DNA from 4 places in the Neorhizobium galegae bv. orientalis str. HAMBI 540 genome. Region 3 is predicted to be linked to each of the others. Evidence: riboswitches for the same ligand, from Rfam matches in the RefSeq annotation. Region 3 holds a riboswitch; each other region holds the start of a gene.
The links. A riboswitch is a leader RNA that binds a small molecule or an ion and turns the genes downstream of it on or off. The one in region 3 is predicted to bind thiamine pyrophosphate.
Positions count from the first base shown of each region.

Region 1: another riboswitch for thiamine pyrophosphate. It lies ahead of thiC (phosphomethylpyrimidine synthase ThiC); the one in region 3 lies ahead of RG540_RS11945 (ABC transporter permease).
Region 2: another riboswitch for thiamine pyrophosphate. It lies ahead of thiB (thiamine ABC transporter substrate binding subunit); the one in region 3 lies ahead of RG540_RS11945 (ABC transporter permease).
Region 4: another riboswitch for thiamine pyrophosphate. It lies ahead of thiM (hydroxyethylthiazole kinase); the one in region 3 lies ahead of RG540_RS11945 (ABC transporter permease).

Region 1 covers NZ_HG938353.1:4,029,684-4,035,160, reverse strand. Annotated here, with positions in the region: gene RG540_RS19490 (DUF1839 family protein) at 1-56, opposite strand, end outside; gene RG540_RS19485 (amino acid--[acyl-carrier-protein] ligase) at 61-972, opposite strand; gene RG540_RS19480 (acyl-CoA dehydrogenase family protein) at 1,019-2,200, opposite strand; gene RG540_RS19475 (acyl carrier protein) at 2,202-2,453, opposite strand; TPP riboswitch at 2,633-2,765, shown strand; gene thiC (phosphomethylpyrimidine synthase ThiC) at 2,865-4,676, shown strand; gene RG540_RS19465 (lysine-2,3-aminomutase-like protein) at 5,411-5,477, opposite strand, start outside.
Region 2 covers NZ_HG938353.1:3,846,237-3,851,713, reverse strand. Annotated here, with positions in the region: gene RG540_RS18745 (MATE family efflux transporter) at 1-307, shown strand, start outside; gene RG540_RS18740 (thiamine ABC transporter ATP-binding protein) at 308-1,015, opposite strand; gene thiP (thiamine/thiamine pyrophosphate ABC transporter permease ThiP) at 1,008-2,627, opposite strand; gene thiB (thiamine ABC transporter substrate binding subunit) at 2,632-3,642, opposite strand; TPP riboswitch at 3,682-3,789, opposite strand; gene RG540_RS18725 (response regulator) at 3,852-4,301, opposite strand; gene RG540_RS18720 (ABC-F family ATP-binding cassette domain-containing protein) at 4,461-5,477, opposite strand, start outside.
Region 3 covers NZ_HG938353.1:2,412,269-2,417,745, reverse strand. Annotated here, with positions in the region: gene RG540_RS11970 (Dps family protein) at 1-211, shown strand, start outside; gene RG540_RS11965 (RidA family protein) at 280-711, shown strand; gene RG540_RS31400 (DUF1127 domain-containing protein) at 869-1,015, shown strand; gene minC (septum site-determining protein MinC) at 1,805-2,533, shown strand; gene minD (septum site-determining protein MinD) at 2,565-3,380, shown strand; gene minE (cell division topological specificity factor MinE) at 3,377-3,637, shown strand; TPP riboswitch at 3,844-3,947, shown strand; gene RG540_RS11945 (ABC transporter permease) at 4,083-4,865, shown strand; gene RG540_RS11940 (ABC transporter substrate-binding protein) at 4,862-5,477, shown strand, end outside.
Region 4 covers NZ_HG938354.1:143,473-147,866, reverse strand. Annotated here, with positions in the region: gene RG540_RS23245 (heavy metal translocating P-type ATPase) at 1-2,205, opposite strand, end outside; TPP riboswitch at 2,319-2,414, shown strand; gene thiM (hydroxyethylthiazole kinase) at 2,453-3,274, shown strand; gene thiE (thiamine phosphate synthase) at 3,271-3,909, shown strand; gene thiD (bifunctional hydroxymethylpyrimidine kinase/phosphomethylpyrimidine kinase) at 3,906-4,394, shown strand, end outside.

The sequences.
Region 1 (5,477 bases), 1.6 Mb from region 3:
TGCAGCGCATGCGTCGTGTAGTTGCCCGGATCGAGCGCGGGAAACACCGCCGTCATGGGATCAGCCCCAGAGCGTGGCACGGACGTGTTCCGGCCACTCTTTCACGTCCAGACCGTGGGTGTGGAAAAGCGCAAGCGCGATCCGTTCCAGGCCGAAACCGACGCAGGCCGTATGCGCGACGCTGCCGTCTTCCAGGTTGAGGCCCCATTTCAGGCCGAAACTGTCCTGATGATAGTTGAAGCTCATGCAGGCGGTCGGCTGGGCGACGGAGGTGATGGGGATCAGCAGCTCGAATTTCAGGTTCTGGTCGCGCTGGTTGTTGACCAGCATCTTGCCGGCGCGGCCGAAGAAAGGGTCGTTGGCGATGTCGATGGTAACGTCAAGGCCGACAGACTTCATCATCTCGACGCCCCGGTCCATCCACAGTTGGCGGAAATCGGTCACGTGTTGTTCGGTACCCATGCAGACATATTCCCGCATCCGGAAAAGCTGCTGGCGGGCCGGATCCTTGGAGGGTTCGTGGCGGAAACAGTAGCTCTGCAGGTCGAAAAGACCGCCGCCGGCGGGCAGGTTGCCCCGGCGTGCAACGGTCGGGTAGAGCGGATAGCAGGCAGCCGGCGTCAGCACGATGTCGGTCGCTTCCTGGCCCTTGGTCCAGTCCTCGTCGCCAACTTCCATGCATTTCAGCAGGCTCATGTGGTCGAGCTCGTTGCCGCAGAACGAGTGCACCGTGCCGGCGAGCTGCGGAAAGCTCTTCATATAGCCGCTGGTCTCGAAGAAGGCACGGTTCATGCCCGGCGGGAAGCGCATCGCCTCCGCACCGTCGGCACCGCCGACCTTGTCGATCAGCCGTTCGAAGGCGGCAATGACGTCTTCGAACTGGCCGCTGCGGCCATACAGTCCGTCGACGCCGGTCTCGATCAGCAGGCCTGCATCAAACAGGCGGTCGAGAAAGGAAACTTGCAGATCCATGGATTCACCTCATTCTTTAAATAATTACATCTGAAGTGATGGGGCGTCAGCCGAGCAGGCTGGTGTCCGGTTTCTGAACGAGCAGCATGGTCGACGTATTGCCGAGAATGCGGTCGTTGGAAATCATCAGCTGGGCGGAATGCGCGTCGCGAAGATGCCGGCCGAGACTGTAGGGCGTGCCGTTCTTGTAGCCCATGATGCCGCAGATGATCATCGCCTGGTTGATGATGGTCAGGATCGTCTCGGAAGAGGCGAGCTTGATATTGTTCATGGCGATCGAAAAGGCCATGGACGACAGTTTGTCGGGATCGAGCTTCGCATCCGCGTAGGTCTTGAGGCCCGACAGGATATTGCCCTTGAGGAGCTGCAGCAGGTTCGACGCTTCGGCGAGCCTCAGCGCGCCGGGCGGCTGGGTGCCATTGGACTTGCGGGCCGCGGCGCGCACGAAAGCCTGGGCGCGTAGTACCGCATCAGCGGCAATGCCGTACCAGACAGCGCTCCAGAGGAGATGCGAGGTGGCGAGCATCGACTGCGCCGCGATTTCGGCGAACGGTTTCGGGAAAATCTGGACCGAAGGTGCTTCGCCATTGAAGAGGAAGCCGTCGGAGCAGGTGCCGCGCATGCCAAGCGTATCCCAGTCGACGGTCTTCTGCAGGGTATATTGGCCCTGTTTGAAGACGGTCATGACCTGGTCGGTCGGGGCGGCCTTCTCGTTCGAGCGCGAGGTGATCATGATGACATCGGCGTGGGCGCCGTAGGAAATCACCGTTGCGTCCTTGGTCAGCCGGCAGACGTCGCCGTCGACCTCGATCGCGCAGATCGAGTTGCGCATATTGCCGCCGATGCCACCTTCGGTCGTCGCGGAGGCGACGAGAAGCTGGCGGCCGGCGAGCTCGCGCATGAAATCCATGTGCCAGGCGCTGTCGCCCCCGTGCACCACGAGGCTCGAAACCTTGATCTGGTGCATGGCGAAAACCATGGCGCTCGAGGCACAGGACTGTCCCAGGATGGAGCAGACCTCGGCGATCTCGGTGATGGAAGCGCCCTCGCCGCCGAATGCTACCGGGATCTGGATGCCGATGAGGCGTTCGGCCTTCATTGCATCGACCGCCTCGCGGGGGAAGCGGCCGTCATGGTCGACGCGTTCGGCGAATTCAGCCGCCACGGCCGCCACGCGGTGAGCGCGGGCGCTGAGGCTCATATCGGCGGCAAAGACGGGAAGGTTCATCTCAGGCGGCCTCGGAGGCTTTCAAGATGTGAGAAACCGTGTGCTCGATCGCCGCAATGCTGGCGAAGGACTTGCGGTTCAAAAGGCTATCCGGGAATTCGATGTCAAAGGCCTCTTCCAGGCCCAACATCAGCTGCACCGATGCGAAGGAGGAAAGCCCGGCTGCATAGAGATCGGCAGCATCTTCCAGCTCCGTCACGGCGACCGGAAGGCCGCCCACCCGTGTCAGCAATCCGCGAATGGTCTCGTTCATCTCGACATCTCCCGATCGTTCGAATTCTGCGCTCATCGCTAGGGACGTTATCGCGCAAGATAGCATAAGATTCCGGTAATAAACGTCATCAATTTGGAGCTGCGGGATTCGTTAAAACTCGACCTATCGACGCAGGCAGGGACCGGCTTGACATGCGCGACCGGCAGGTTTCTGATGGCCTCATTCACCAGGGGAGTCCCGCCAAGGGGCTGAGATACTGCTGGTCGGACCGGCTTTGGCCGCCCGAGGCGCAGTGACCCGTTGAACCTGATCCAGTTCATACTGGCGTAGGGACGGTGCGAGCGCTGCGGCAGCGAGGACGGGAAACCGTCCTTCGGATTCCAACGTGTTCTTCCATCATTCCAACTCTGGAACTGGGTCTCCAAACGTCAAACCTTGGAGCCTTGAACCATGAATATCGCAACCACCAAGCTCACCCCGGTCGTCACCACCGGCCCGCTTCCCGCCTCCACGAAAGTCCTGAAAGCGGGAACGATCCATCCGGACATCCGCGTGCCGATGCGGCAGATCGCATTGCATCCGACCTCCGGCGAACCTCCCGTTACCGTCTACGATTCCTCCGGCCCCTATACCACCGAAGGTGCCGCGATCAGCATCGATGCAGGCCTGCCGCGCCTGCGCGAAAACTGGATTTCGGCCCGTGGCGATGTCGAAGTCTATGAGGGCCGCATCGTCAGGCCGGAGGACAACGGCTTCGTCTCCGGGAGCCGTCTGACGCCGGAATTCCCGGTCCGCAACCAGCCTTTCAAGGCGAAGGCGGGCAGGGCCGTCACCCAGCTCGCCTATGCGCGGGCCGGCATCATCACGCCGGAGATGGAATTCGTCGCCATCCGCGAGAACCTCGGCCGGCAGGCGGCCCGGGAACCGCTCGTCCGCGCCGGCGAAAGTTTCGGTGCCCATATTCCGGATTTCGTGACGCCGGAATTCGTCCGCCGGGAAGTCGCGGAAGGCCGGGCGATCATTCCCGCCAACATCAACCACCCCGAATCCGAACCGATGATCATCGGCCGGAATTTCCTGGTGAAGATCAATGCCAATATCGGCAATTCTGCCGTCACTTCGTCGATGGCCGAAGAGGTCGAGAAGATGGTCTGGGCGATCCGCTGGGGCGCCGACACGGTCATGGACCTGTCGACCGGCCGCAACATCCACAATATCCGCGACTGGATCATCCGCAATTCACCGGTGCCGATCGGCACGGTGCCGCTCTACCAGGCGCTCGAAAAGGTGAGCGGCATTGCCGAGGATCTGACCTGGGAGGTTTATCGCGACACGCTGATCGAACAGGCGGAGCAGGGCGTCGACTATTTCACCATCCATGCGGGGGTGCGGCTTGCCTATATTCCGCTCACCGTCAATCGCGTCACCGGCATCGTCTCCCGTGGCGGCTCGATCATGGCCAAGTGGTGCCTGCATCATCACAGGGAGAGTTTTCTCTACGAACATTTTGAGGAAATCTGCGACATCGCCCAAGCCTACGACGTCTCGTTCTCGCTCGGCGATGGCCTGCGCCCGGGTTCGATCGCCGATGCCAACGACGCGGCGCAGTTTGCGGAACTGGAAACACTCGGAGAGCTGACGAAGATCGCCTGGGCGAAGGATTGCCAGGTGATGATCGAGGGCCCCGGCCATGTGCCGATGCATAAGATCAAGGCGAACATGGACAAGCAGCTCGCGGTCTGCGGCGAGGCGCCGTTCTATACGCTCGGGCCGCTGACCACCGATATCGCGCCGGGCTATGACCACATCACGTCTGGGATCGGGGCTGCGATGATCGGCTGGTTCGGCACCGCCATGCTCTGCTACGTGACGCCCAAGGAACATCTCGGTCTGCCGGACCGCAACGACGTCAAGGTGGGCGTCATCACCTACAAGATTGCCGCACATGCCGCCGATCTCGCCAAAGGCCATCCGGCCGCCCAGGTGCGCGACGACGCGCTGTCGCGTGCCCGATTCGAGTTCCGTTGGGAAGACCAGTTCAACCTTTCGCTCGATCCGGAAACGGCGCGTTCGATGCATGACGAGACGCTACCCAAGGAGGCGCACAAGGTGGCGCATTTCTGCTCCATGTGCGGCCCGAAATTCTGTTCGATGCGGATTTCCCACGATATCCGCGCCGAGGCGCAGAAGGAGGGCCTGGAAGCCATGGCTGCGAAATATCGAGATGGCGGTGACCTCTACATGCCGGTCGAGAAGGGATGAGCCAGCCATACGTCCTTCGATGTCGAGGCGAGTTCATTCGCCGCTGCCTTGCCGGGCGTCTCTCCCTCAAGGGCAGGGCGATTACATATGAAGGTATGGGGCGGCGCGTGGAGCCCCTCCCCCTTGTGGGGAGGGGCTGGGGAGGGGACTTCATCCAGCATCAAAACCCTCCCGCCTGCCGGCCACCCTCCCCACAAGGGGGAGGGTTAAGAATGCCGCGCTGCCGCACATTCCATATGCGATCGCCCCAACCTGATGGGAGATGCCCGGCAGGCAGAGGAGGCTTACACGGCACGGCATATTTTTTCGGTTTTAGTTTCCCCGCCCTTCAAACCCATGCCTACAATCCCCTCGCTTCCGTCGCCGGAGTGTTGCGCGAGACGTTCGCGGGCAGGCGGGAGCCGGCGCTTTCATCAAAACCGTAACGTGCGGGGAGGGTGGAAGAGGTGAAAGCCATGGAGTGCGCGTCGCAAGACGACCATTCCTATCAAGCCTCCCCCGGACAGCCATGTCCGGTTCGGTTGAGCCGTGCAAGTGGCAGGATTTCCCGAAAGGAGATCGTGAATGAAGCCACGCAGCGAGGCGAGATGATCACCTGTAGAGGCCGGAAGCCTCGAAAAGACGCCGAAGGCCACGCGAATGCGGAGCCATACTTTTATTTTACTATGAGGTTCCGCATTCGTGTGGGCTCTCCAGAACACGGGCAAAAGCTGTCGCGTGAAGGCAGACGCGTGTCACTTCGGAGGATATTGATGTTCTTCGCCGCGGAAATCGCTGACGGAATAACAGCCGCTTTCGCCG
Region 2 (5,477 bases), 1.4 Mb from region 3:
CAGCGAGGAGCATGGAGCGATCGATGCGGGCGTTGCCTATCTGCAGATCGTCGGGCCGGTTTATGGTTTCTTCGGCGGCGGCCTGGCGCTCTATTTCGCCTCTCAAGGCGCGGGCCAGCTGCTCTGGCCGCTTGCCTGCGGTTTTCTGAGACTCGCCATTGCAGGTCTCGGGGGCTGGCTGGCGCTGGAATTTACCGGATCGCTCAACGGTTTGTTCTTCGCGCTGGCAGTTGGTCTGGTCGCCTATGGCGGGATCCTGTTCCTCGCCATCCGCTCCGGGGTCTGGTTTCGCGGAAAGGCTGCCTGATCAACCGGAAAGAAATTCGGCGAGTGCCGGAATATCGCGCCGGGTGAGGAATTCCTCGGCCGGCGCCTGCAGCAGGATCTGGCCGTGGTCGACGAAGATCGCATGGTCGGCCAACCGGCCAACCTCATCCGGGTCGTGGGTCACGATCAGCACCGTATTGCCCGTCTCGCGATGCAGGTCGATGAGCAGGCTGGCCATCGAAAGCCGGAGGCCGGGATCGAGCGCCGCGAACGGCTCATCCATCAGCAGAACCGGCTTTTTGCGCACCAGAGCCCGGGCGAACGCGGCACGCTGCCTTTCGCCGCCGGAAAGTGTCCCCGGCATCCGTTTCTCAAAACCGCTTAAGTCCACGCGTTCCAGCGCCTGCGATATCGCGGCCCGGTCACCGCTGGAAAGTTTCAGCGAAGGGCTGATGCCGAGCCCGATATTGGTGGCCATATCCAGATGGGCGAAGAGGTTGTTGTCCTGAAAGACCAGCGATACGGGACGCTCGGAGGGATGTTTTTCCGTCACGTCCCCGCCCGCGATCAGGATACGGCCGCGGTCCGGCGTCTCGAAGCCGGCAACGAGGTTGAGGAAGGTCGACTTGCCGGAGCCGGATGGACCGGTAATCGCCGTCACGGCGCCGGCCGGCAAAGCACAGTCGAAGCGGAATTCCTTGGTGCCGAGCTTCAGTTCAACCTTGTCCAGGGCGATGCCGTCAGTCATGGCTTGCTTCCCTCCGGCCAGCAGTGCCGATCATCGTCAGCCCCAGGCAGATGATGCCGAGGATGAGCGCCAACCCGTCCGCATCATTGGTGCGGTAGCTGGATAGCCGGCTATAGACAAGCCAGGGGAGGGTGATGAGATCGCTGGAGCCGAACAGCGCTACAGCGCCGAGGTCGCCGAGCGACAGCGCCATGGCGAAGGAGAGCGCCGTCAGCAACGGCCTAGCCAAGACCGGCAGATCGATCCTCCATGCCCGCGAAAAGCCCGAAAGGCCGAGGCTGGCCGACAGCCTGCCTGTCCGCTTGCGGTGCGTTTCGACGGCCGGCGCGAGGACGCGCATCACGAAAGGAAGCGCCATCAGCATGTTGATGATCGCGACCAGCGCCGGGGCGAAGCGAGCGACATCGCCGAACGGGCGCAGCATCAGGAACCAACCGGTGCCGAGCACGACCGGCGGAACGAGCAGCACCAGCGAGGACATAGCCACGAGTGACATGGAAAACATCTTGGCAGTTCCGCCGGGCCTCTTCATGTCGGTTATTGCCTCGCGCCCGGCAATAATCGCCAGCGACGCCAGAACGGCGAGCAGGCCCGCGGAAAGCGCGATCGTGAAACTGGTCCATGCGGCGCCCAGGAAGGCGGGGCTGGTGACGAGGCTCCGGAGATTGGCCTGAACGCCGGCAGCGACGATCGATGCGAGCGGCAGGATCAGGAAGGCGGTAGCCAGCAGGATGGCGAGCGTGTCCCAAAGGCGTGTCGGCAACGTTCGGCCATCGAAGCGGCGGGTAGTTCGGCCTGCCGAGATTCCACTATCATCAGGCGCCGGGAAAAGCGAAATCGCGATCAGGATCAGCGCCGTCATGCCGATCTGCAGCAGCGACAGCGCGATGGCGCGGGGCGGATCGAAATCGAAACGGAGCGACTGGTAGATCGCCACTTCGAGCGTGGTCGCGGCCGGTCCGCCGCCGAGCACCAGGACAAGCGTGAAACTCGTGGCGCAGAGCATGAAGATCAGGCCGGCAATGCCGGGGATGACTCGCCGCGCCGCCGGCCATTCGATGAAACGGAAAACGGAGAAGGGTTTCATCCCGAGGCTGGAGGAGAGCAGCCAGTATTCCGCCGGCTGGCGCTCCAGCGCCACAAGCAGCAGTCTCGCAGCGAGCGGCAGGTTGAAGAACACATGGGCCAGCAATATGCCGGAAAGCCCATAAATGCTGACCGGATGTTCCAGGCCGAGTTTCAATAGTAGGCTGTTCATCACCCCTTGCCGGCCCCAGATGCCGATCAGGCCGAGCGCGCCGATCAGCACCGGCAGGCCCATCGGCAATGCCATCAGCCGGATGACCCACACGCGGCCCGGAAAACGTGGACGGCGTGCGAGCGCGAGTGTGACGGGAAGGGCGAAGACGACCGACAGCAGCGTCGAAAGAACCGCCTGCAGCAGGGTGAAGCGCAGAATTCGCCAGGTATAGGCGGTGAACAGCCGGCTTTGGGCGTTGCCGGTGTCCCAGGAGAGAAGGGCGGCAACCGCGATGCCGACGAAGAGGGCGATGCCGGCGAGGCTCAGCAGCCCCCAGCCTATCCCGCGTCTCCGCTCGGCCCTGGTCAGCATGGGATCAGTTCAGGCTCATGGCGGTCAGCCATTCGTCGATCCAGGCCTGCCGGTTCTTGGCCACCTCGTTCGACCCCATCAGGAAAGTTTTCGTCGGCTGCACCAGCTTGTTGAACGCGTCGGGGAGTGGCTGGGAAGTCTTGGCGGCCGGCATCATCCAGTTGGTGGTCGGGATGACATCCTGGAAGGCCGGTGAGACCATGAATTTCAGGAACTGTTTCGCCAGATCCTTTTCCTTCGCCCCCTTCAGCAGGCCGGCGACCTCGATCTGGATATAGTGGCCTTCTGAGAAGGAGGCAGCCTGGTAGCGGTCCGTCTTCTCCTCGACCACGTGATAGGCGGGCGAGGTCGTGTAGGAAAACACCATCGGCACTTCGCCCTTGGTGAACAGGCCATAGGCCTCCGACCAGCCTGGCGTGACAGTCAGCACGCGTTTCCTGAGCTTGGCCCAGGCCTCCGGTGCCTTGTCGCCATAGACCGATTTTACCCAGAGCAACAGGCCGAGGCCGGGTGTTGAGGTGCGCGGATCCTCGATGGCGATCTTCTGTGCCGGATCGCCTTCCACCAGTTCCTTCAGGCTCTTCGGCGGGTTCTTTATCGCCTGGGTATCATAGACAACGGCGAAATGGCCGTAATCGTAGGGGATGAACGTGTCGTCGCTGTAATTGCCGGGGACCTTGGCGGCCGAGACGTCGAGCCCATGCGGCTCGAACAGACCGGTCGCCTTGGCCTCGGAGATCAGGTTGGTATCGACGCCGAGCGCGATATCGGCGTCGGTGCCTTTGCCTTCCAGCTTCAGGCGGGTGAGAAGCGCCACGCCATCGGCGACGCCGACGAAATTCAGCCTGCAGGCGCAGGTCTTTTCGAAGGCTTCCTTGACCTTGGGACCGGGACCCCAATCGGAGATGAAGCTCTCATAAGTGTAGATGGTCAGCGTCTTTTGCTGCGCTTCGGCCGGCGCGGAAAGGGAACAAGCGGCAGCGGCCGCAAATATCGAAAGAATGGTCTTGCGCATCAGCGCCTCCTCTTTTTGCTAACAAGGGGAATAGGCGCTGATAAAGAGCCGTCTAATCCCTCCGCCGGTGTTAACCGGATCAGGTTCCGCGGGTTGGCCAGAAGCCTCTCAGCCGCGCGAAAACGCGCGGCACCCCGTTAGAGCGAGATCAGATTTAGCGGTGAGGCGAATGGCTGGCAAGAGGCGCACTCGGTAGGAGCAACATTGGCTCAGTGGTTCTGCGGAAACACTTTCAGTTCACGCGGAACGATCGCCATGCCGCCGAGTCGGTTGGCAACGGCGTAGTCGATCGTCTTCTCGACTACGTCAGGCATGACCGGTTTGGTGAGAACGCCGAGCGAGCCCTTGACGCCGGCTTCCACATCGTCCGGATTACCCGTCATGAAGACGACGGTGATGCCATATTGCTCGGCAAGCTCTCGGCCGATCTCCGGACCGGTCCGGCCGTCCGAGAGATTGACGTCGACCAGGGCGATATCGGCATAGGCGGCGAGCGCCAGGGCGTGTTTGCGGGCATTGGCAAAACCGGCGACTTTAAGGCCCATGGCTTCGATCGTCTCGGCAACATCGAGCGCGATCAGAAACTCGTCTTCGACAATCATAACTCTCTGATTCATCGCCTCAGCGGCCAGCCGACGACGCGTAACATTTGTCAGCATTGGATGTCCCTATTCGGTTGATCGGTTCCTGGCAGGCCGATGCGTCCCCGGGACATTTCGACCACTATTCATACCCAGAACGTCTCGGGACATCATATGTTCCGGTCCGCGACAAATATTTTTTCAGCTAACTATCTGTTAAGCTTAATAAATCGCAAACTAGCCCTCGATTTCCTCACGCAGCATTTCGAGCTCCAGCCATTCTTCTTCCATTTTGCTGATGCTTTGGCGCAGCTTTTCCATCTCCGCAGCCAGCTTGTTGAAGGCGGCGGGATCCTTGGTGAAGAGGTTGGGATCGGCCATCTTCTTCTCGCGGGCGGCGATCTCGGCCTCGGCTTTCGCCATTTCCTTCGGCAGGTTCTCGAGCGCGAATTTCTGCTTGAAGGAAAGCTTGCCTTTGCCCTTGTTGGTGCCGGAAGCCGGTGCCGCAGTATCGGTTTTTGCCCTGTCGGCTTTCTCCGTGCGGCGCCTTTCCTCCAGCGCGCCCTTGCGCTGCGCCAGCATGTCCGTGTAGCCGCCGGCATATTCGATCCAGCGGCCGTCCGGTGCGTCCGGATTGGCGGGGGCGATGGTCGAGGTCACGGTGCGATCGAGGAAGTCGCGGTCGTGGCTGACGAGGATGACGGTGCCGGTATAGCCGGCGACGATTTCCTGCAGCAGATCCAGCGTCTCGATGTCGAGGTCGTTGGTCGGTTCGTCGAGGATCAGCAGGTTGGACGGCCGGGCCATGATGCGGGCCAGCATCAGCCGGGCGCGCTCGCCGCCCGACAGGTTCTTGATCGGTGTCCTGATCTGCTCCGGCTGGAACAGGAAGTCCTTCATGTAGCCTGCGACATGCCGCTGTTCGCCGTTGACCAGCAGCGTCTCGCCGCGTCCATCCGTCAGATAATGGGACAGCGTGTCCTCGGGGTCCAGATCCTCGCGTTTCTGGTCGAGTGTCGCGATTTCCAGATTTGTACCGAGCTTGACGGTACCGGTGTCGGGCGCCAGCTGGCCGGTCAGCATTTTCAGGAGCGTGGTCTTGCCGGCGCCGTTCGGGCCGACGAGACCGATGCAGTCGCCGCGATGCACGCGGATCGAGAACGGCGCGACGATGATCCGCTCGTCATAATTTTTGGTGATGAACTCGGCCTCGATGACCAGCTTGCCGGATTCGCGGCCTTCGCTGACGCTCGC
Region 3 (5,477 bases):
TCTCGACAACGACGCCGATTTCGTCACCCCGCGGGATATGCTCGCAGAACTGAAGGACGACAACCAGCAGCTCGTCTCGTTCCTGCGCCAGGCCCACGAAGTCTGCGCCGAACATAACGACGTAGCCACAACGAGCCTGCTGGAAGTCTGGATCGACGAGACGGAACGCCGCGCCTGGTTCCTATTCGAGACGACACGTAGCGCCGAATAAGTCGGTCGCCAATTGAGATCTATAAAGGAACCCCGGCGGCAACGGCGTCGCTGCCGCCGATCGTCGCGATGACAACCTCATCCATCGTTCAGAACCAGTACAGGCATTTCATGATTCAAGACTTCTCCTCCATCATCGACCGCTTCGGTATCGGCAGCCGCGGAAGTTCGGCTGTCGTGCATCAAGGCACCGGCTATTTCGCCGTCACGCCTCAAGCCCCCTATGACGGTAATTTGAGCACCGCCGAACAGACCCGGCAACTGCTCGCCAAAGCCGAAGCGCGGCTTGCCGAGATCGGCAGTGCCAAGCAGGGCCTGATCTTCTGCGCGATCATATTGGCCGACATGGACGGTTATGCCGAAATGAACGAGGTCTGGGATGCCTGGGTTTCGGGCATGGCTCCGCCCGCCCGGGCCTGTTTCGAGGCGCGGCTTGCCAATCCTAATCTGAAGGTCGAGATGATCATGGTGTGCGCTGCGGCATCGACCAAGGCGGAATAGCAGGCATTCCTGCGAGACCAATGCAAGTTTTGCATGGGTGCCCTGAGGCTTTGTTGCTTTTGCAGGCAGGTGAGAAGGATTATATCCCTGTCATCGAACGACGCCGGAGCCAAGAACGGTTGCTGACGTCAGACAGTCTCAGGAAAGGGACCCGATCATGAACGTAGCACGCTCTTTCAACAACTGGCGCAAGTATCGTCAGACCATCACCGAACTCGGCCGCATGACCAGCCGCGAACTGCAGGACCTCGGTATTGATCGCTCCGACATCCGCAGCGTCGCCCGCGCAGCCATCGGTCGCTAATCGCGATATTGCTGCCTGGACCATTCACGACGCCCGCCATTGCCGCGGGCGTTTTTGCGTCAGAAGATGCTCCGCGCACCCGGCCTCTTTCAGACTTTCACTCCCCCGTTTTCCGGTATGCGTTTTCAGAATAGCTGCACTGCAACATAATGGCTATCAATCGTGCAGGATTGGTGTATAGTCATACTTATCGAAGCAATGCACCTCCTCCCGCAGAGCTTCGTGTTATCAGACGGCCCATTCCTCCTCCCAGGGACGTCTGTAGGAACGGTGGCACTCCTCCTCCCAGCCGCTGTTCGGTTCTTTACGGAAAGCCTGCCGCACCTCCTCCCGCGGCAGGCTTTTTCGTTTTGGGGCTGAGGGTTTTCCAGAATTCAAAATCGCGCGTTTAACCGAGGTCGCTCAGGCGGCATCCGGCGATATCGATTCGTGCCTGAAAGTCGAAGACACGGCGAGGCGATCCGTTGCCGCATCGCCGAGAAGGGGCCGCCCGCCGGAAACGGGCTTCTGCGGATTCTCACGGCAACCGAATCTCCATGGCAGCCCAGAATCGCAGCCACCACCGAAGCGCCGGGAGAGATGATTCGCGCCCGGCGCATCGTCTTGTCGACCGCCCCTTTTCTTCCTCGCGCCCGGTCTTCTCTTCATTGCGAAGCCTATGTCGGCGAGGTGGGCCTGGTGCAAGGGAAGATCGTAACGATCGGTTAAAACCAGGCCCTCCAAGAGCTTCTTGTTTACCAATTGTTAACCATATCGGGGCTAAAAAACGGTCACGATTTCTTTACGCAGATGACCAAAATGCTAACAGACGCTCGCGCTATCCGTATCAAGGGCCGTTCTTTTCTGGCGGTCGTGCTTGCTCCCGATCTTCCTTTCGACGATTGGCTCGTCCGGCTGGATGATCTCGCGGCGCGTTCCGCCGGGTTCTTCCTTGGCCGACCGGTCGTGCTTGATGTGACCGATCTGCCAATCGATCGCGCTCAGTTGAAAGAGCTCATCGCCGAGCTTGCCGGGCGCAGCGTCAACATCATGGGCATCGAAGGTGGTCGTCCTTCGATCCTGGGGCCTGGCATGCCTCCGGCACTCAAAGGTGGCCGGCCGGTCTCCGACGATGCGGTCGCCAAAGAGCCGCTCATCGAGCTGCACAACAGCGAGCAGAAGCCGTCAGTGCCCGAGGTGCGTCCGACCTTGCAGTCCATCGTCATTCGCGATCCCGTGCGGTCGGGGCAGTCGGTGATCTTCCCCGAAGGCGACGTGACGATCATCGGATCGGTCGCCTCGGGAGCTGAAATTATCGCTGGCGGATCGATCCATATCTACGGGACCCTGCGTGGCAGGGCCATGGCAGGATCGCTCGGAAACGCATCCGCGCGCATCTTCTGCCGCAAGCTCGAAGCCGAGCTTTTGGCAATCGACGGCATCTACAAGATGGCGGACGACATGGCCCCAGGCCTTCGCGGACATTCAGTCCAGCTTTGGCTCGAAGGGGATTCGATCATGGCAGAGAAACTTATTTGAGCCGTAACCGGCCAGCAAACAGGAGAGCAAGATGGGGAAAGTCATCGTAGTCACTTCAGGCAAGGGCGGGGTTGGCAAGACGACTTCGACTGCCGCACTTGGAGCGGCTCTGGCTCAGCGAAACGAACGGGTTGTCGTCGTCGATTTTGACGTCGGGCTGCGCAATCTCGACCTGGTGATGGGCGCCGAGCGCCGGGTCGTCTACGACCTGATCAATGTCATCCAGGGCGAAGCCAAGCTCACGCAGGCGCTGATCCGCGACAAGCGGCTGGAGACGCTGTTCCTGCTGCCGGCATCGCAGACGCGCGACAAGGATAACCTGACGCCCGAGGGTGTCGAGCGGGTCATTACCGAATTGAAGCGGGTCTTCGACTGGGTCATCTGCGATAGCCCCGCCGGGATCGAGAGCGGTGCCACGCTCGCCATGCGCCACGCCGACATGGCGGTGGTTGTCACCAATCCGGAAGTCTCGTCCGTCCGTGACTCGGACCGCATCATCGGTCTGCTGGATTCGAAGACGATGAAGGCCGAGCGCGGCGAGCGGATGGAAAAGCACCTGCTTCTGACGCGCTACGATTCCAACCGCGCTGAGCGGGGGGATATGCTCAAGGTCGAGGACGTGCTGGAAATCCTGTCCATCCCGCTGCTCGGCATCATCCCGGAGAGCATGGACGTGCTGCGTGCCTCCAATATCGGTTCGCCCGTCACCCTGGCGGACGCCCGCAGCGCTCCGGCCATGGCCTATTTCGAAGCTGCACGCCGGCTCGCAGGAGAGGTTCTGCCGATCACGATCCCCGGGGAGAAGCGAGGGATATTCGGCAAGATCTTCGCACGGAGGGCCGCATGACGATATTCAATCTCTTCCGCAAACAGCGCTCCGCACCGACGGCGCGTGAACGCCTGCAGGTGCTTCTCGCCCACGAACGCTCGTCGAACGGCTCGGACCTCGTATCCTTGCTTCGCGAGGAAATCCTTGCGGTGATCGCCAAGCACGTGCAGGTCGACAGCGACAAGGTGCAGGTCAAGATGGACCGCGACGAGAACGTCACGATCCTCGAGATCGACGTCGAGATCCCATTGGGTGCCGTCAGCCAGGCTGCCTGAGCCGGCAGCATTCGGCCAACTCGAATTTTGAAACGCGGACAACCTGGTTGTCCGGGTTTCGTATTTCGCCTTCTTGCGCGAAGGAAGACGGCCGGCTTGGCATCTCGCTCGGCCGGCAGCTCCTCTCGACCGTCTCTGCGCGCTGAGTGGAAATGGCCGCCAATCCGGCCGGCTTGACAGGATTGCTGAAAACCGACAGTTATCGTCGTAATTCCGAGGGGGGCATCTTGACGATGCTGAGATGGCGGTGAGCCGGACCCTTGAACCTGATCCGGGTCATGCCGGCGTAGGAACGGAAATAGGCGTCGACCGACGGCACTTTCTCTTCTCCGCTTCACCTGGGTCTCCGTGATTGACTGATCTGGAGATCGACCGATGACATCCATTTTCGCCATTTCCGTAAAAGGGTATCCGGCCGCCGTTTCCAGTTTCGACGCGTAGCAGCATGCGCGCGTTCCATGCGGGTATCGGCCTCGTCCTGCTCATCGCCCTCTGGCAAGCCGGCGTCTGGCTGTTTGCTCCACCCCACTATATTCTGCCGTCGCCTGTAGCCGTCGCGTCCGCCTTCCTGCGGCAGCCGGGTTTCCTGCTGCAGAACAGCGCCGTCACGCTGATCGAAATCGCGCTGGGCCTCGCGATCGGGGCTGGCCTTGGCATAGCCACGGCCTTCGGCGTTGCGGCGCTGCCGCGGCTCGGCCGTCTCGTTTGGCCGATGGTGCTGATCCTGCAGGCCTTTCCCGTCTTCGTGCTGGCGCCGATCCTGGTTCTCTGGCTGGGCTTCGGCCTCGCCTCGAAAGTGGCGATGACGACGATCATCATCTTCTTTCCGGTCGCCTCCGCCTTTGCCGACGGCCTTCGCCGCACCGATCAGGAAATCCTCGACGCCGTTTCGCTGGAGGGCGCCAGCCATTGGCAGACGCTGGTGTCGATGCGCGTGCCGCTGGCGATCCCGAGCCTCGTTTCCGGCCTGCGGGTCGCCGCACCGCTAGCGCCGCTCGGTGCGGTCGTTGGCGAATGGGTGGGCGCGTCCGGCGGGCTCGGCTTCGTGATGGTCCAGGCCAATGCCCGCATGCAGACCGACACGGTGTTTGCGGCGATGGTCATACTCGCCATTCTCACCCTCATTTTGCGGCTTCTCATCGACTGGCTGACATCCGGTCTCGCCCCCTGGGCCAGCGAAGCCGACCCTGAATCCTCATCCGCATCAAGGAGTTCCGTCCGATCATGATCCGTATCCTCACCGCGTCCCTCATCGCGCTGGCAAGCCTCGCCGCGCCCGTTCCCTCGCAGGCGGCCGACAAGCTCAGCGTGCTTCTCGAATGGTTCGTCAATCCGGATCACGCTCCGATGGTGATCGCCCAGCAGCGCGGACTGTTCGCCTATGCCAATCTCGACGTCGAGCTCATTCCGCCGTCCGATGCCTCCGCGGTGCCGCGGCTGGTTTCGGCCGGCCAGGCGGATATCGGTATCCACTACCAGCCAAACCTCTATCTTGATCATGAGGCTGGCCTGCCGCTCGTGCGGTTCGGCACGCTGGTCGAGACGCCCTTGAACACCGTCACGGTGCTGGCGGACGGTCCGATCAAGAGCCTCAAGGATCTGAAAGGCAAAAAGGTCGGCTTTTCCGTCACGGGTTTCGAGGATGCGATGCTGAAGCGCATGCTGGCCTCCGAAGGGCTTTCCAACGACGACGTGGAGCTGATCAACGTCAATTTTTCTCTCTCACCGTCGCTGATCGGCGGCAAGGTGGATGCGACACTCGGCGGGTTCCGCAATTTCGAGCTGACCCAGATGAAGCTCGAAGGCCATGCGGGGCGGGCGTTTTTCCCTGAAGAGCACG
Region 4 (4,394 bases), on a different replicon from region 3:
TCCAGTGATCCCCAGGATGGTCGTGACCAGGAAGACCGCCTTCAGGCCGAGCGCGATCGAGATGTTCTGGTAGATGTTGCGCATCGTCCGCTTCGACAGCGCGATCATCGCCGCGATGTCGCCGACCCGGCCGTGCAGCGCTGCGGCATCGGCAGTTTCGAGCGCCACGTCGGTGCCTCCGCCCATCGCGATGCCGACATCGGCGGCTGCGAGTGCCGGGGCGTCGTTGATGCCGTCGCCGACCTTGCCGACCACGTAACCCTCGCTTTTCAGCTCACCGACGATGCGGCTCTTGTCTTCCGGCATCAGCTCGGCACGTACCTCGATGCCGAGATCCTTGCCGATCGCGGTCGCGGTGCGAGCATTGTCGCCGGTCAGCATCACGGTCCTGATGCCGGCATCGGTCAGCGCCTTCAGGCCGGCCCTGGCGTCGGGACGCGGTTCGTCGCGCATGGCGATGGCACCGGCAAGGACCCCGCCGACGACCAGCACCGAGACGGTCTTGCCCTCGTCATTGAGGCCGGTGATCCGGCGGCCATGCGCCATCGGCAGCGAAACCCGCTCGGCCGCTGCCTTGGGCGAACCGAAAAACACCTCCTGGCCTTCGACCATCGCCGTGACGCCCTTGCCGCCGAGCGCCCTGGCATCCGTCGCGGCCGGAATCTCGACCTCGTCATCGGCAGCCTTGGCAAGGATGGCGACGGCGAGCGGATGGCTGGAGCCGGTTTCGAGCGCGGCGGCAAAGCGCAGCACGTCTTCCGCATTGCGGCCGAAGGCGATGACATCGGTCACCTGGGGCCTGCCGGCCGTCAACGTGCCGGTCTTGTCGAGCGCGACGGCGGTGATCTTGCCGAGCGTTTCGAGTACCGCGCCACCCTTCATCAGCAGGCCGCGGCGGGCACCTGACGACAGCGATGCGGCGATTGCGGCAGGCGTCGAGATGACCAGCGCACAGGGGCAGCCGATCAGCAGGATCGCCAGGCCCTTGTAGACCCACTCGCTCCAGGACGCACCGCCGACAAGCGGTGGCAGGATGGCGACCAGCGCCGCCACTGCGACGACACCCGGCGTGTAATACCGCGAGAACCGGTCGATAAAGCGTTCGGTCGGGGCCTTGCTCTCCTGCGCCTCCTCGACCAGCCGCACCACGCGGGCAATCGTATTGTCCTCGGCGGCGGCCGTCACGCGAACCCGCAAGGCGGCATCGCCGTTGATCGTGCCGGCAAAAACCGTGTCGTCGATGCCCTTGGAGACCGGCGTGCTTTCGCCCGTCACCGGCGCTTCGTCGATCGCGCTTTCGCCCGCGATGATGACGCCGTCCGCCGAAATGCGGTCGCCGGGACGAACGAGGATGATCGCGCCGACGGCAAGGCGATCGGCCGGTACTTCGCGGGTCTGGCCGTTTTCTTCGAGCAGCGCGTTTTTCGGCACCAGCGCCGTCAGGCTCTGGATGCTCTGCCGCGCCTTGCCGGCCGCCACCCCTTCCAGCAATTCGCCGATCAGGAAAAGGAAGACCACGGCGGCGGCCTCTTCCGACGCATTGATGACAACAGCGCCGACGGCGGCAATCGTCATCAGCATCTCGATCGAAAACGGCGTGCCGGCAAGTGCTGCCATGATGGCGCGCCGGGCAATCGGCACGAGGCCGATCAGCATCGCGGCGGTGAAGATATAGGCGTCATAGGCCGGCACCAGATGGCCGATCCCGTAAGCCACCGCCAACGCAATGCCGACCAGGATGGTCAGGCGGCCCTTGGCCGATTTCCACCACGGCCCGTCCATCGGCCCGTGATCATGGCCGTGCAGGTCTTCGATTTCTGTTGTTCTGTGGTCGTGGTGGGAATGATCTTGCCCGCCGTCATGGTCATGATGATGATGGTGGTCGTGCGTCTTGCCGATCTCCCCCCTTGAGGGGGAGATGCCCGGCAGGGCAGAGGGGGGTAACCCCTCGACACCGCGCCGCCGCGCATCCTCACCGGCCTTCTGACCCAGCGCCCTGAGCGAATACCCAAGCCCTACGACCTTCTTCTCGATCGCACCCAGATCGCCGGTCCCGTCATGCTTCACAGTCATCGTGCCCGACGCGACCGAAACGGACACGTCCTCGACGCCCGGCATGCGGCGCACCGCGGTGTCGATCTTCGTCGCGCAGCTGGCGCAATCCATGCCCCCAACCTTGTATCGTGCCTGTGTCGTCGCGTTCATCGTGTCTTTCCCATTGGATCGAGCCCCGTCTCTACAACCTCTAGCGACTAGAGCTGCAAGGCCCAAAATCAGAAAAAATCACTGGCGAAGCGCATTATCTTTGCTGTAAGCCATGGTGAAGACAGGGGCGTCCGGCAAAACCGGGCTGAGAAGCACCCTTAGAACCTGAACCAGATCATGCTGGCGGAGGGAGTCGTCCGGGCGTTCAACATTGCGCCCCGCGCCTGCCCCGCCGAACGAGGCAGACATGCAGACGACAATGCCCCTTGGGCTCCTTGGACAAACCCCCGGCCTGTTGCTGACCGCGATGCGCGCGAAAAACCCACTCGTTCAGAACATCACCAATTTCGTGGCGATGAACATTGCCGCCAACGTGATGCTTGCGGCCGGCGCCTCGCCCGCCATGGTGCACACCAAGGAAGAAGCCGGCGAGTTCGCCCGCATCGCGGCGGCTCTGACGATCAATATCGGCACGCTGTCGCCGGATTTCCTGGCCGGCATGAAGGCGGCAGCTTCGGCCGCCGCAGAAGCTGGCAGGCCATGGGTGCTCGACCCCGTCGCCCATTACGCCACCGCCTATCGTCGCGCGGCGCTTGCAGAGCTGATGGAACTGCGGCCCACTATCATCCGCGGCAACGCCTCGGAAATCATCGCGCTGGCCGGCAGCCAGTCGAGCGGCCATGGCGTCGACAGCGGCGACAGCGTCTCGGCAGCGGAAGACTCGGCAATCACCATTTCCCAGCAGAAGGCTTGCGTGGTGGCTGTTACCGGCGAGGTGGATTTCGTCACCGACGGCCGACGTTCGGTCCGCATCCTCGGCGGCTCTGCCCTGATGCCGCGCGTCACCGCGCTCGGCTGCTCGCTCACCTGCCTGGTCGGCGCCTTTGCTGCGACCACGGACGACCCCTTCGAGGCGACACTCGCCGCACTCGCGATGTTCGCGGTCGCGGGCGAGGAAGCGGCCTTCACCGCCTCCGGTCCCGGCTTCTTCTCGCCGATCTTCCTCGACCGTCTCGCGGCGCTGACTGGCGAGACGCTCGATGCAAAGGCAAGGATCGTCGCAGCATGAAAAAGATCTTCGACCTTTCCGTCTACCTCGTCCTCGATCCCGATCTCTGCCGCGAGATCGGCATGATCGAGACGACAAGGCTGGCCGTCGCCGGCGGCGTCACCATGATCCAGCTGCGCGACAAGCAGGCGGATACGGCAAAATTGATCGAAACCGGCCGGGCGCTGAAGGCGGTACTTTCCGGCACCGGCGTGCCCCTGATCATCAACGACGACGTGGAGGCAGCAATCGCGATCGGCGCCGAGGGCCTGCATGTCGGCCAGAGCGACATGGCGGCAGTGATGGCCCGGCAGCGTGCCGGCCATGGCATGATCCTCGGCCTCTCGGTCGAAACCGAGGACCTGGCGCGGCGGGTGGACCCATCGATCGTCGATTATGTCGGCATCGGTCCGGTGTTTGCGACCAATACGAAGCCCGACCACAAGCAACCGATCGGTTTTGACGGCCTCGCGCGCATTGTCGCCATGGCGCCGGTTCCGGCGGTCGCGATCGGCGGCATCAAGGCGGAACATGCCGGCCCCGCACTCGCCGCCGGCGCAAAGGGCATCGCCGTTGTGTCCGCCATCTGCGGCCAGCCCGATCCGGAAGCCGCCGCCCGCCGAATTGCCGCGGAAATCGAAAGGGCACGCACATGAGCATCAAAAACGTCCTGTCGATCGCCGGTTCGGACCCTTCCGGCGGCGCCGGCATCCAGGCGGACCTGAAAACTTTTGCGGCCCGCGGCACCTATGGCATGGCGGCGCTGACCGCGCTGACCGCCCAGAATACCCAAGGGGTCACCGGGGTGCATGCGGTGCCCGCCGCCTTCGTCGCAAACCAGATCCGCACCATCTTTCTCGACGTGCGGGTCGACGCGGTGAAGATCGGCATGATCGCCAATGCCGAAATCGCCGAGGCAGTTGCCGACGTGCTGCGCCTCTATCGCGATACCGTGCCGATCGTGCTCGATCCCGTCATGATCGCCAAGGGCGGCTCGCCGCTGCTGGCACTCGATGCGGTGGACGCCGTCACCTACAAGCTGATGCCGCTCGCCACCGTCGTCACCCCCAACCTGCCGGAAGCCGCAGCGCTGCTCGGCGAAACGATCGCCACGACCCGCGAAGAGATGGCGGCCCAGGCT